DNA from 2 places in the Staphylococcus massiliensis genome. Region 1 is predicted to be linked to the other one. Evidence: predicted binding sites of a transcription regulator. Region 1 holds the regulator's gene; the other holds the start of a gene.
The links. Region 1 encodes LexA, which represses DNA repair genes until DNA is damaged. Its sites were predicted from a motif close to CGAACATATGTTCG; they were not measured.
Positions count from the first base shown of each region.

Region 2: the regulator LexA is predicted to act here: its motif matches at 2,788-2,801, upstream of uvrB (excinuclease ABC subunit UvrB).

Region 1 is NZ_CP171119.1:1,835,852-1,843,683, reverse strand. It holds gene rpsN (30S ribosomal protein S14) at 1-6, shown strand, start outside; gene guaC (GMP reductase) at 103-1,080, shown strand; gene ACF3N8_RS08905 (CAP domain-containing protein) at 1,146-2,105, shown strand; gene lexA (transcriptional repressor LexA) at 2,316-2,939, opposite strand; gene ACF3N8_RS08895 (hypothetical protein) at 3,082-3,249, shown strand; gene ACF3N8_RS08890 (DUF896 domain-containing protein) at 3,390-3,620, shown strand; gene tkt (transketolase) at 3,779-5,767, shown strand; gene ACF3N8_RS08880 (YneF family protein) at 5,964-6,194, shown strand; gene ACF3N8_RS08875 (CcdC family protein) at 6,403-6,879, shown strand; gene sbcD (exonuclease subunit SbcD) at 7,005-7,832, shown strand, end outside.
Region 2 is NZ_CP171119.1:31,383-39,214, reverse strand. It holds gene ACF3N8_RS00180 (putative Ig domain-containing protein) at 1-1,364, shown strand, start outside; gene ACF3N8_RS00175 (YfbR-like 5'-deoxynucleotidase) at 1,819-2,460, shown strand; gene ACF3N8_RS00170 (CsbA family protein) at 2,466-2,702, shown strand; gene uvrB (excinuclease ABC subunit UvrB) at 2,865-4,847, shown strand; gene uvrA (excinuclease ABC subunit UvrA) at 4,855-7,686, shown strand; gene ACF3N8_RS00155 (hypothetical protein) at 7,705-7,832, shown strand, end outside.

The sequences.
Region 1 (7,832 bases):
TGGTAATATAGCAAATTTATGAACAAAGCGCCTACTTATTTACTTTAATAGTAAAACCATGTATATTATCTAAGGACTAAAAATAAGTAAGGGGCTTTTTTAATGAAAATATTTGATTATGAAGATATTCAACTAATTCCTAATAAATGTATTGTGACAAGTCGTTCACAATGTGATACTACGATTCAGTTTGGTTCTCGCAGATTTAAGTTACCGGTTGTGCCAGCAAACATGCAAACGGTAATGAATGAATCTTTAGCAGAATGGTTTGCACAAAACGATTACTTCTATATTATGCATCGTTTTGACGAAGCGGGTCGCATACCTTTTGCTAAGCGTATGCAAGAGAAAGGACTATTTGCCTCTATCTCAGTTGGTGTAAAACCAAACGAATACGATTTTATTGAATTACTAAAAGCAGAAAATGTTGTACCTGAATATATAACAATCGACATCGCACACGGTCATTCTGATGCTGTTATTAATATGATTAAACATATTAAAAAGCACCTACCTGATACTTTCGTTATCGCAGGTAATGTAGGTACACCTGAAGGCGTTCGTGAACTCGAAAACGCGGGTGCCGATGCAACAAAAGTTGGTATTGGTCCAGGTCGTGTATGTATTACTAAAATTAAGACAGGTTTTGGAACAGGCGGTTGGCAATTAGCTGCTGTTAACTTATGTAGTAAAGCTGCTCGTAAACCAATCATTGCAGATGGTGGCATTCGTACACACGGTGACATTGCAAAATCAATTCGCTTTGGTGCATCGATGGTAATGGTTGGCTCATTATTCGCGGCACATGAAGAATCGCCAGGTGAAACAGTAGAACTCGAAGGTAAGTTATATAAAGAGTACTTTGGAAGTGCTTCAGAGTATCAAAAAGGCGAACACAAAAACGTTGAAGGTAAAAAAATGTTTGTCGAGCATAAAGGTTCTTTAAATGATACACTTGTGGAAATGGAACAAGATTTACAAAGTTCTATCTCTTACGCTGGTGGAAAAGACTTAGAATCTTTACGCAAAGTTGATTATGTGATTGTGCGTAACTCAATTTTTAACGGCGATAGAGACTAACGCGTTATAGGCGGTGAAGTACGATTAGAAGACTAACATTATATATCCTTTTGTTTTTAGTACTTATGATCACAATTCCTACTCATTCTCCTAAGTTTATGGAAGATTTGTATCAAAAAGCTGATCATAAAATAGCATCAATGACATCAAACACCCATGATGAGCCATTAAAGACCCCTAAAGAACAACCCTTTGCCGTGCGCAACATTCAACTCAACATGGATAAACAAACTGTTGAACAAAAGTTAGGTAAGCCTCAACGTGAGACACGTAATGAGTATGGAAATAAATGGTATACGTATCATAATCAGTATCAAGGGTTTGTAATGGTAAGTTATTTAGACAATAAAGTACACGGTTTATATACGAACCAAAATATAATATCTTCTAAAAATAAAATTAAATATATGACACCTAAGGATGTCGTAAGACAAAGACTAGGTAAGCCACTTGATGAAATTGATAAAGGTAAATATCGAATTGTCTTAAACCACGATCACGATATTTTTTCTAAGGATGGTACCTATATCTCTGCATTCTACGATAAGCATCGTGGTAATAGTTTAACTGGGTTGCTGATTGTAAGTAAAAAATTGGAACATCAATTAAGTGACCAATACGGTAGTCCGTCTAAGTCCTTAAAAGAAGGTTTTGAATTACTGAACTTCGATTTAGTTAATGCTGAGCGCGTTCAACATGAGTTACCTCCATTATCTTATTCAGGAAGTGTATCTCAAACCGCTCGCAAACATAGCCAAGATATGGCAAAGCATAATTATTTTGATCATACCTCGTTAAAAGGTCTATCGCCATTTGATAGACTTAAAAACGATGGCCATGATTATAATTCTGCCGGAGAAAACTTGGCTCATGGTCAGAATAATAGTATTGTAGCGCATCACGGTCTTATGAATTCACTTGGGCACCGTAAAAATATTCTTGAGCCTTCATATCAATCTCTAGGCGTAGGTGTTTCATTTAATGATGAGAAATCTCCTTACTGGACTGAAAATTATACCGGATAGTCGGTTTGATAGTATCTCAGAATGGGAACAAGTTAGTAGAGGATGATGATATGAGATTTAAAGAACATAACAATGACAAAGATATATTAGAACAAGTTAAAGATATTTTATCTGACAAAAATTAAACATTTATACAGTTAAATCGTGCTTCACTTAAAATGAATTATTAAAAAAGAGAACCATTAAATTGGTTCTCTTTTTTTGCACCTATTACATTTCTCTATATAATCCTACGACTTTACCTAATACGGTTACATGTTGTAAATAAATCGGGTCTAACGCGCTATTTTCTGGTTGCAGACGATAGCGTGTTTTTTCTTTGAAGAATCGTTTAACTGTAGCTTCATTTTCCTCGGTCATAGCTACGATGATATCACCATTTTCCGCAATATTTTGACTACGTACAATCACTTTGTCACCATCAAGAATTCCAGCTTCTATCATACTATCACCGACAACGTTTAGTATAAAAATGTCACTATTATGTGTTGATGTATAGTGTTCTGGAAGAGGGAAATACTCTTCTACGTTTTCAACTGCTGTAATTGGAACACCAGCTGTAACTTTACCTATTACAGGAACATGAATTGTTTCTTCCATATTAATAGGTTCGCCTATTTGTTCGGTAACAATTTCAATTGCACGTGGTTTAGTAGGATCGCGTCTGATATAACCTTTTTCTTCAAGTCGAGATAAATGACCGTGAACTGTAGAACTAGATGCTAAACCTACAGCTTCACCTATTTCACGAACACTTGGTGGATACCCTTTTGATTGGACGATTTGCTTAATGAACTCGTATATTTCACTTTGTCGTTTAGTTAGTTCTTTCATAATAGGCACTCCTTCGATTTATTTAAGTCAATTATAGCATGATAAACAAAACTTTACAAACATTTGTTCGTTAAAGTGTTGACTAGGAATATATGTTCTGATATATTAAATACACAAACAAACGTTCTAAGGAGAGGTTATCATGCTTAAACAATTAAAAGATTCTTTCATGATTTATATGTCGGTTTTTGTTGTATCTATGGGCTTTTTCTTCACTTATTTTATCACAGCGAGCGAGGAAGTAAATGCTTCGGATAGCGAACAAGTTTATCAAATGACAGATCATAAATTACCGAACGTAGATTCTTAAATTAGACTTTAAACCGAACGTGTCGTACGCATCTTACATTCTCATACTTCTACTATAACGTGTACAAGTTGAACTATTTGGTTTAACTTGTACTTTTTGGTATATTCTTGTAAAGAAAATGAACGATAAGGAGTGTAAGCATGTTAGAGAAAGATCAAATTAATCGAATCAATGAACTTGCTAAGAAAAAGAAGAATGAAGGGTTAACTGAAGAAGAAGCTAAGGAACAATCTAAATTAAGAAGTAAATATTTAGAGTCTTTTAGAAAAAGTTTCAAGAGTCAAATTGAAAATACAAAAGTTATCGATCCTGAAGGAAATGATGTTACCCCTGATAAAGTAAAACGTATTCGAGAAGATAAAAACAAATAATTTTTCCTAAAATGAACTTTTATCAAAGCGTAAACTTTGAAGGTTCGCTGTAGGTAGTTCAAATATAAATACTTAATAGTATAATTCTTAGATATTATAACTTGTAATCAGGTATAATAATAATGAGGATGTATTTGGACAAGAAAGGAAGTCATACGATGATGAACAAACAAGATCAATTAGCAATTGATACGATTAGAGCACTTAGCATAGATGCGATTGAAGAGGCTAATTCAGGACATCCTGGATTACCAATGGGTGCTGCTCCAATGGCTTATACACTATGGACGAGACACTTAAATTTCAACCCAAAATCTAAAGATTATTTTAATAGAGACCGCTTTGTACTATCTGCTGGTCATGGTTCTGCATTGCTTTATAGTTTGCTTCACGTTTCAGGTGGGCTTGAGTTAGAAGAATTAAAGCAATTTAGACAATGGGACTCTAAAACACCTGGGCACCCGGAATTTAGACATACAGATGGTGTTGAAGTTACAACTGGTCCATTAGGACAAGGTTTTGCTATGTCAGTTGGTATGGCAATGGCTGAACATCACTTAGCTGGTAAACTCAATCAACCTGACAACGATATTATTAATCATTATACGTATGTGCTTGCTTCAGACGGAGACTTAATGGAAGGTATTTCTCATGAAGCTGCTTCTTTAGCAGGGCATACAGGACTTAATAAACTCGTTGTTTTATATGATTCTAACGATATATCATTAGATGGTAAGTTAGATAAAGCCTTTTCAGAAGACATTAAAATGCGTTTTGAATCTTATGGATGGGAACACATCTTAGTTGAAGAAGGTAATGATATTGAAGCGATTGATGCTGCGATAGCAAAAGCCAAATCAAGTGAAAAACCATCTATTATTGAAGTTAAAACGATTATTGGCTATGGTGCACCAACTAAATCTAATAGTAACGCTTCGCACGGAGCACCTTTAGGTGAAGATGAACGTCGCGCTACATTTGAACATTATGGTTTAGATCCAGATAAGCGCTTCTACGTACCAGAGCGAGTATATGAAATTTTCAACGAAACTATGATAGCTCGCGCTAACGATAATGAACAAATATGGAACGATAAGCTAGCGCAGTATAAAAACGCATACAAAGAGTTAGGTGAAGAACTTGAATTAGCGATTTCTGGTAAATTGCCACAAGGTTATGAGAAGACATTACCGAAATATGAGCTCGATCATAGTGGCGCTACTCGAGCTGACTCAGGAGAAATCATTCAAGTCCTAAGTCAATATGTACCATCTTTCTTTGGCGGATCTAGCGACTTAGCTTCATCTAATAAATCGAATGTTAAAGAAGCTACTGACTACGATAAGTCACACCCTGAAGGTAAAAACGTTTGGTTTGGTGTACGTGAATTTGCAATGGGCGCTGCAATTAATGGTATGGCTGCTCACGGTGGACTTCACCCATATGGTGCTACATTCTTCGTATTTAGTGATTATCTAAAACCAGCCATTAGACTATCAGCAATAATGGGCGTTAATGCTACATTCGTCTTTACGCATGATTCTATCGCTGTTGGTGAAGATGGTCCTACACATGAACCTGTAGAGCAGTTAGCAGGGTTAAGAGCTATCCCGAACCTAAATGTGATTCGACCTGCTGATGGTAATGAAACTCGCGTTGCATGGAAAGTTGCTCTTGAGAGTGATCAAACTCCTACTGCACTTGTCTTAACAAGACAAAATCTTAAGACACTTGATGTACCGGAAGCTAAACTTGAAGAAGGTGTAAGAAAAGGGGCATATATTGTATATGAGTCCGATAATTTCGAGTATCTACTGTTAGCTTCAGGCTCAGAGGTTAATTTAGCATTAGATGCAGCTAAAGCTCTTGAAAAAGAGGGCAAAGGCGCTCGCGTAGTATCTATGCCTAACTGGAACGCGTTTGAACAACAAACTGATGCTTATAAAGAAGAAATTTTACCGCCTTCAATAACTAAACGAGTTGGTATTGAGATGGCTGCTTCATTAGGTTGGCATAAATATGTCGGCTTAAATGGTAAAGTGATTTCAGTTGATACATTTGGAGCAAGTGCCCCAGGAGATCTTGTAGTAGAAAAGTATGGTTTTAATGTGGATAATGTATTAAAAGAAATTAAGACAATGTCGTAATGTTTTTAGAGTGCTTTTCATAAAAAATAAAGAACGGTGTGCATGTAGGGTGTGCACCGTTTTTAGTTTGACGATAAATTAAATCCCTTATACGATTAGCTTAGAACTTATAAAATTGATCTATCGAGATAATGAATCTTGAAATCTTGAAATAATTTTAGTAAAATTCAGTAGGATAAAGAAAGTGGGTGAAATGATGGCAACTTGGTTAGCAATTATTCTTATCATTGCTGCACTTATTCTTGGATTAGTAGGTGGTTTCTTCTTAGCAAGAAAATACATGATGGATTACCTTAAGAAAAACCCGCCTATCAATGAAGAAATGTTAAGAATGATGATGATGCAAATGGGTCAGAAGCCTTCTCAAAAGAAAATTAATCAGATGATGACAATGATGAATAAAAACATGGATAGTAACATGAAATAATTGAACATCTATTGTAAGAAAGCTCAAATGCGTATGAAGCGTATTTGAGCTTTTTTCAATTTTATAGTGTGTCTTTTATTCAGTTTAATCAATATTAAAAGCATTGAGTTTCATTGATTTAAGTGATTTCAAACTAATGTAATTCGCTTTAAAAAATGATATACTTTTCTGTGATTGATAAAGAGTTTGTCTATAAGAAGGTGAAAATTTGATTTATTTTATCATATCTATCATCGGTGCACTCGGGATGGGAATTTTAGTTATCTTTATTAGGCTCAAAGCGCAAAACTATCCTGTGAATGAAAAGAAGATAATATTACCACCTTTATTCATGTCAACGGGTGCTTTAATGTATGTAATACCTTATTTCAGATTGACCGGTATGGAAATTATAGAAGCTGTTATATTAGGTATAGTATTTTCATCCGTGTTGATTCTGACATCTAACTTTATAGTGAAATCCAACCAAATTTATATGAAACCTTCTAAGGCCTTCCCGTTTATTTTATTTGGTTTACTCATTATTCGTACGATTATCAAGATTATCTTTAGTAACGCAATTGATCCTGGTGAGCTAGCAGGTATGTTTTTCTTACTCGCATTTAGCATGATTGTACCGTGGAGAATTGCGATGCTTTTAAAATACAAAAAAATTAAGCGCAAACTTCAATCTAATCAAATTTAAAATTAAGCAATAAATAAGCAGTTAGGGACGCATTATTGTCCTTAGCTGTTTCTTTTATTTGCAATCTGATTTGAAGTAGATTAGAATAAAATACGAACAAACGTTCTATTTGGAGGTTATTAATTATGAAAGTGATACATACTGCAGACTGGCATATTGGAAGAATATTAAATGGTCGCGCTCTTATTCAAGATCAAACATACATACTTCATAAATTTGTTGAGCATATGAAAGAAATCGAGCCAGACCTTATTGTTATTACGGGTGATTTATACGATACAAGCTTTCCAAGTAAATCAGCCATTAAATTATTAGAAGATACGATTAAACAACTCAATATATCGCTTCAGATACCTATAATTATTATAAGTGGTAATCATGATGGTAAAGAACGCCTAAGTTATGGAGCTTCATGGTTCGAACAGAGCCAATTGTATATTAGAACTGAGATAGAAGATCTCTATAACCCTATTAAAATAAGAGACGTGAACTTCTATACCTTGCCATTTGCAACTTTAGCGGAGTTTCAAAACTACTATAAAGATGTTGAAATAAATAGTAATCATGAAGCAATGCGCCATGCGTTAAAAGACATTGAAACCTCTCTAAATTCTAGTGAAAAGAACGTTTTACTTAGCCATCTTACGGTGTCAGGCGGTATTAAAACTGATTCTGAGCGTGACCTTACTATAGGCACTATTGAAAGTGTTGATGAGGATGTCTTTAAGATGTTTGATACTGTTCTATTAGGACACTTGCATCACCCATTTAGCATCAATTCTGATTTTATGTACTACAGTGGCTCATTACTACAATATTCCTTTTCAGAAGCGAGTCAAAGCAAAGGTTTTAGAGAAGTAACGATTAAGCAAAATCAAGACATCTCCTCTAAATTCATCCCTATGGTGCCTTTAAGGGAACTTGAGGTTATAGAAGCTGACTATCAAGATGTT
Region 2 (7,832 bases), 600 kb from region 1:
ATAACGTACAAGGTACGCATAAAGTTTCTGTAGAAGGTTTACCGGAAGGCGTAACGTATAATAGCGAAACAAATACAATCAGTGGCACTCCTAAAACGGTAGGTAGCTTTACGATTACTGTAAAAGTAACGGATACAAGTGGTAATGTTTCAATTCCGGAAGTATTCACTGTAACAATTAAAGATACGACACCACCTCAAGTTAACGACATTGAAAACCAAAGTGTTGAATTAGGTCATCCAATCAAAGCGATTACGGTAAACACTGTTGATAATAGTACTGGACCTCACACAATCACAGTTGAAGGTCTACCTAAAGGGGTAACATTCGATTCTAAATCTAATCAAATTACGGGTACTTCTACAGAAGTGGGTACGTTTAATGTAACTGCAAAAGCAACTGATCCAAGTGGCAATCAATCAGCATCTAAAGTATTTAAACTTGTGGTTACAGATACGACTAAACCGACAATTGAAGCGATTCTTAATCAATCAAAAGAACTCGGTACAGCAATTGATACGATTTCACCTCAAGTTACCGATAATGGAAGCGGTCCAAATAAGATTGAAGTAGAAGGCTTACCGGACGGCGTTACGTACGACGCTAAATCAAATACGATTAGCGGAACGCCTAAATCAGTGGGTAATTATGCAATTAAAGTCAAAGTAACTGATCCAAGCGGAAATAGCTCTATAGCGGAATTCAAGGTTAATGTTGAAAATGTTAAACCGCCTGTAGTTAAAGATTTAACGCCACCAACGATCGAAGATATTAAAGGTCAAAAGGTTCAACTAGGTGAAGCAATAAATAAAGTAACACCATCTGTCAAAGACGATAGTCAGGTTACAATATCAGTTGAAGGCTTACCTTCGGGTGTGACTTTTGAAAAGGACCAAAATGCAATCACAGGTAAACCTACTCAAGCCGGTAAATATGAAGTTAAGGTTTCAGCTACAGATGAAGCTGGCAATAAAGCTTCTAAATCATTTACGATAGAGGTCTCTGACTTAGATAAACCGAATAAAGATAAACAAGGCCACAAAGAACAAGACAAAGATCCGAACATCAAAGTGCCTCAGAAAGATATTAAAGCATCTCAACAAGGTAAAGGTTCTAAACAAGGCAATGGTCATGTTTCAACTAACACGACTACGAATGTAGGAAGTCAATCGACGGCTAATGCACATGGATCATCACAAGCTAATAAGCAACGTGAAATGTCTTCTGGAAAAGCCTCTCAAGCTCAACGTGTCTTACCTAAGACAGGACAAAATGAACAAAATATTTCATTATTTGCTTCAGCTTCACTGTTATGTTTAGGAACGTTGCTTCTAAGAAGAAAGCGTAAACCTCATAACAAATAATCGTTTAAAGATGTATACCTAAGTCTTTAAAAATAGAGCTTCAAATGATTTATAACTTAAGTCATTTGGGGCTCTTCTTAATTCATTAAAGTGTCTGGGACATATTACTACAATTCTCTTAAACAGCATGCTTTCCTGGGGCATGGCCGGAGCCTGTAGTCTCCGGTCTCATGCTATTCCCCTAGGAGTCAGCTGTTTTGAGAATTTTATGAAATAAGGTTTAAATGCTCTATTTCACTATTATGTCCCAGGCTCGCTTCAATCAAAATCACATAGTTTGAGCACTTACTCCAACATGCGTGCTATCAGAACGAAAGCGGATAGTTTAAAATTTCCTTAAGGGATTTGCTATTTAATAATTTAATTGAAATAACGACATCTCAATACTTTCATTTAAAAGAAGTCTTGTTATAATTAAAAGAAATAATATTCCTTTATAAAGGAGGCGTTCAAATTGGGCGTGCATCAATATTTTAAACGTCTAACCGATCTTGAAAATTTAATTCGATTACCTGGGAAATTTAAGTATCAAGAACATAATGTAGCCGCGCATTCTTTTAAAGTGACTAAGATAGCACAATACCTCGCAACAGTTGAGGAGCATTACGGTCGAGAAATTAATTGGAAGAGTCTTTATGAGAAGGCGCTTAATCACGATTTTGCTGAAATATTTACAGGTGATATTAAGACACCAGTTAAATACGCGAGTAGTGAATTGAAGAAATTATTCTCTCAAGTTGAAGAAGAGATGGTCGAAACGTTTATCAAAGAAGAAATCCCAGAACAATATCAAGAAATTTATAGAGAACGTCTTCAAGAAGGCAAAGATGATTCAATTGAAGGTCAAATTCTATCAGTTGCTGATAAAATTGATTTATTATACGAAACGTTTGAAGAAATTCAGAAACGTAATCCAGAACCATTATTCTTTGAAATCTATGAAATGTCCCTCGAAACGATCATGCAATTTGACCACTTATATTCAGTTCAAGATTTCATTGAAAATATTATCCCAGAAATGTTAACCGAGAAATTTATTCCAAAAGCAGAATTAAAAGAGAAAACAATGTCTATTCTTAATAAAAGGAATGGGTGAGTCTTATGTTAATTTGGATGGTATTAGCCGCCTTCTTTCCGTGTATATTAGTCGTAATGTTTAGTTTTCTAACACGTAATAAATGGGTCGGTACGATTGTCGCATTAGCGTTAATAGGCGGATCAATTTATAAAGGGTTCTTTCATAGCCAATGGATTATCTTTATAGATGTTATTTCCTTACTTGCAGGTTATGTCATTGTAGATACGTTAAAATATCATCGCAAAAAGGAAGACGAATAAAACTTTTTTAAATACAGTTTATTTAAAAGTCTAAAAAGACGGGAAGTTAGTGTATATAAAGCACTAACCCGTCTTTTTTATTTTGCGAACAGATGTTTGTATTAGATTTAGTTAATCTGTTAAAATATATAATAATGAAAGATATCGATAGGAGGATGGCGCATGGAACATTATCCATTTAAAATTGCCTCAGATTTTGAGCCGCGTGGTGACCAACCTGAAGCAATAGCTAAAATTGCACAGGGTGTTAAGGACGGTAAACGTCACCAAACATTACTTGGTGCAACAGGTACTGGTAAAACCTTTACAATGAGTAATGTTATTAAAGAAGTCGGTAAGCCCACTTTAATTATCGCTCACAATAAGACGCTTGCTGGACAATTATATAGTGAGTTTAAAGAATTCTTCCCTGAAAATAGAGTCGAATATTTCGTAAGTTACTATGATTATTATCAACCTGAAGCTTATGTTCCATCTACAGATACGTTTATCGAAAAAGATGCCTCAATCAACGATGAAATCGACCAACTCCGACACTCAGCAACAAGTGCATTGTTCGAACGTGATGATGTTATCATCATCGCCAGCGTAAGTTGTATTTACGGTTTAGGTAATCCGGAAGAATATAAAGACTTAGTTGTAAGTATCCGTGTAGGGATGGAAATGGACCGTAGTGAACTTTTACGTAAGCTAGTAGATGTGCAATATACACGTAACGATATCGACTTTAGACGTGGTACGTTCCGTGTTCGCGGTGATGTGGTAGAAATTTTCCCAGCTTCACGTGAAGAGATGTGTATCCGTGTTGAATTCTTTGGTGACGAAATAGACCGCATTCGCGAAGTGAATTACTTAACGGGCGAAGTGATTAAGGACCGTAAGCACTTTCCTATCTTCCCAGCATCACACTTCGTTACCCGTGATGAAAAGCTAAAAGTAGCGATTGAACGTATTGAGGCTGAGTTAGAAGAACGTTTAGAACTTTTAAGAAGCGAGAATAAATTATTAGAAGCACAACGACTTGAACAGCGTACGAACTATGATCTAGAAATGATGCGTGAAATGGGCTTTTGCTCAGGAATCGAGAACTATTCTGTGCATTTAACATTACGCCCATTAGGATCAACACCGTATACGTTGCTTGATTACTTTGGCGATGATTGGCTCATTATGATTGATGAGTCTCACGTAACGATACCGCAAATCAGAGGGATGTATAACGGTGACCGTGCGCGTAAAAATGTTTTAGTGGAACACGGCTTTCGTCTGCCAAGTGCGCTCGACAATAGACCACTAAAATTTGAAGAGTTCGAAGATAAGACACATCAACTCGTATACGTTTCTGCAACACCAGGTCCGTACGAACTTGAACATACAGATGAAATGGTTGAACAAATTATCCGTCCTACAGGGTTACTTGATCCTAAAATTGAAGTTCGACCAACTGAAAATCAAATTGATGATTTATTAAGTGAAATTCAGGACCGTGTCGAACGTAATGAACGTGTCTTAGTTACGACATTAACGAAGAAAATGAGTGAAGACTTAACCACATACCTTAAAGAAGCGGGCGTAAAAGTCAATTACTTACACTCAGAAATCAAAACACTCGAACGTATTGAAATTATTCGTGATTTACGTATGGGTACCTTTGATGTCTTAATCGGTATTAACTTATTAAGGGAAGGTATCGATATTCCAGAAGTATCACTTGTAGTTATCCTTGATGCGGATAAAGAAGGTTTCTTACGTTCAGAACGTTCTCTTGTTCAGACAATTGGTCGTGCTGCGCGTAATGACAAAGGTGAAGTTATCATGTATGCGGATAAAATTACGGATTCAATGCAGTATGCGATTGATGAAACAGAACGTCGTCGAGAAATCCAAATGGCACATAATGAAAAGCACGGCATCACACCGAAAACGATTAACAAGAAGATTCGTGATGTCATTAGTGCTACAGTCGAAGCGGACGAAACAAATGAACAACAACAAGTCGAAGTACCTAAGAAGTTAACGAAGAAAGAGCGCGAGAAAACAATTGAAAATGTAGAAAAAGAAATGAAAGCTGCCGCAAAAGAACTCGACTTCGAACGCGCTCAAGAATTAAGAGATTTACTTTTTGAATTAAAATCAGAAGGGTGAAGCATAAATGAAAGATTCATCAATAGTAATCAAAGGGGCGCGTGCCCATAACTTAAAAGGCGTAGATATTGAATTACCTAAACATAAATTAATCGTTATGACAGGTTTGTCTGGTTCAGGTAAGTCGTCACTAGCATTCGATACTATTTACGCAGAAGGCCAAAGACGTTATGTGGAATCGTTAAGTGCCTATGCACGTCAATTTTTAGGTCAAATGGATAAACCGGATGTAGATACGATTGAAGGTTTATCACCGGCTATTTCAATTGACCAAAAGACTACAAGTAAAAACCCGCGTTCAACAGTGGCAACTGTAACAGAAATTTATGACTATATCCGTCTTTTATATGCGCGTATTGGACGCCCTTATTGCCCAGAACATAACATTGAAATTGAATCTCAAACGGTTCAACAAATGGTAGACCGTATTCTCGAATTAGAAGAACGTACTAAAATTCAACTTTTAGCACCTGTTGTCAATCATCGTAAGGGTGCGCATGAAAAGCTACTTGAAGATATTAATAAAAAAGGGTATGTACGTGTCCGTGTAGATGGTGAAATCATGGATGTTATGGAAGTACCTGAGCTTGATAAGAATAAGCATCATTCTATTGATATCGTCGTAGACCGTTTAGTTGTAAAACCTGGTATTGAAACACGCTTAGCGGATTCTATTGAGACAGTTCTTGAATTAGCAGAAGGTAATTTAACAGTTGATGTGATTGGTTCAGAACCACTGACCTTCTCAGAAAATCACGCGTGTCCGATATGTGGCTTTTCAATTGGGGAACTTGAACCAAGAATGTTTAGTTTCAACAGTCCATTTGGTGCTTGTCCAACGTGTGACGGATTAGGGCAATCTCTAACTGTTGACTTAGATTTAGTCGTGCCAGACAAGGATAAGACGTTAGAAGAGGGTGCGATTGTACCTTGGGAACCGACAAGTTCGAACTTCTATCCAACATTATTAAAACGTGTGTGCGAAGTTTATAAAATCAAAATGGATAAACCATTTAAAAAGTTAACGAAACGTCAGAAGGATATTATTCTCTATGGCTCGAAAGGTAAGCAAATTGAATTTAAGTTCGAATCAAAAAACGGTCAAAAGCGTACGCGTACGATGGCATTTGAAGGTGTAATACCGAATATTAACCGTAGATTTCATGATTCACCTTCAGAGTACGTGCGTGAAATGATGCAGAAATATATGACGGAATTACCATGTGAGACGTGTCATGGTAAGCGTTTAAATGAAGACGCGCTATCTGTTTATGTGGGTGACTTAAATATAGGTGAAGTTGTGCGCTATTCAATTAAAGATGCGCTCGATTATTTCCGTAATATTGAATTAACAGAGCAAGAACAAACGATTGCGAAGTTAATCTTGAAAGAGATTACGTCTCGCTTAGAGTTCTTATATAACGTTGGTCTTGACTATCTAACACTTAACCGTTCATCCGGTACGCTTTCAGGTGGGGAAGCACAGCGTATTCGACTGGCTACCCAAATTGGTTCACGTTTATCTGGTGTGCTCTATGTGCTGGATGAGCCATCGATTGGTTTACACCAACGTGACAATGATCGCTTAATTAACACTTTAAAAGAAATGCGCGACCTAGGTAATACTTTAATTGTAGTTGAACATGATGACGATACGATGCGTGCAGCGGATTATCTTGTTGACGTAGGCCCTGGTGCAGGTGATTTCGGTGGTGAAATCGTCGCAAGTGGTACGCCTAAACAAGTTATGAAAAATAAGAAATCACTAACTGGACAGTACTTATCAGGTAAGAAAAAAGTAGATGTACCTGAGCATCGCCGTGACGTGACTGACCGTAAAATCACGGTTGAAGGTGCAAGAAGTAACAACTTAAAAGGCGTAACGGTAGACTTTCCGTTATCAACGATGACTGTTGTCACAGGTGTGTCAGGATCAGGTAAAAGTTCACTTGTGAATGAAGTGTTATATAAAAGTTTAGCGCAAAAAATCAATAAATCTAAAGTGAAGCCTGGTGAACATGATGCCATTAAAGGGCTAGAACATGTCGATAAGATCATTGATATTGACCAGTCACCAATTGGTCGTACGCCACGTTCAAACCCTGCTACTTACACAAGTGTATTTGATAATATCCGTGAAGTATTCCAAAATACGAACGAAGCTAAAGTACGCGGTTATCAAAAAGGACGTTTTAGTTTTAACGTTAAAGGCGGTAGATGTGAAGCTTGTAAGGGTGATGGTATTATTAAAATAGAAATGCACTTCTTACCAGATGTTTATGTGCCTTGTGAAGTTTGTGACGGTAAACGTTATAACCGTGAAACGTTAGAAGTAAAATACAAAGGTAAAAGTATTGCGGACGTTCTCGAAATGACTGTAGAAGATGCGACGCATTTCTTTGAAAATATACCTAAGATTAAACGTAAGCTTCAAACGCTTGTAGATGTTGGTCTAGGGTATATCACACTTGGCCAACCAGCTACGACATTATCAGGTGGTGAAGCGCAACGTGTTAAACTTGCTTCAGAACTTCACAAGCGCTCTACAGGTCGTTCTATTTACATTCTTGATGAACCGACTACAGGTCTTCACGTTGATGATATTAAACGCTTACTCAAAGTTCTGAACCGAATTGTAGATAATGGTGACACGGTTGTGATTATCGAACATAATTTAGATGTGATTAAAACGGCAGACCACATCATAGACTTAGGACCTGAAGGTGGCGACGGCGGTGGTACGCTAGTCGCGACAGGTACACCTGAAGACATTGCTGAATATAAAGATTCATATACAGGTCAATATTTGAAGACTGTTTTAGAACGAGATAAAGACTAATTTAAAGGAGGGATTCACATGAGTCAGGCTAAATTAAAGATTTTAGAACTACTTAAAGATGATAAGATTTCAGTTGAAGATGCTTCAATGTTACTTGATGCGATTGATACTAAATCTCAAGAACAAGCATCAACGACAAATTCCAA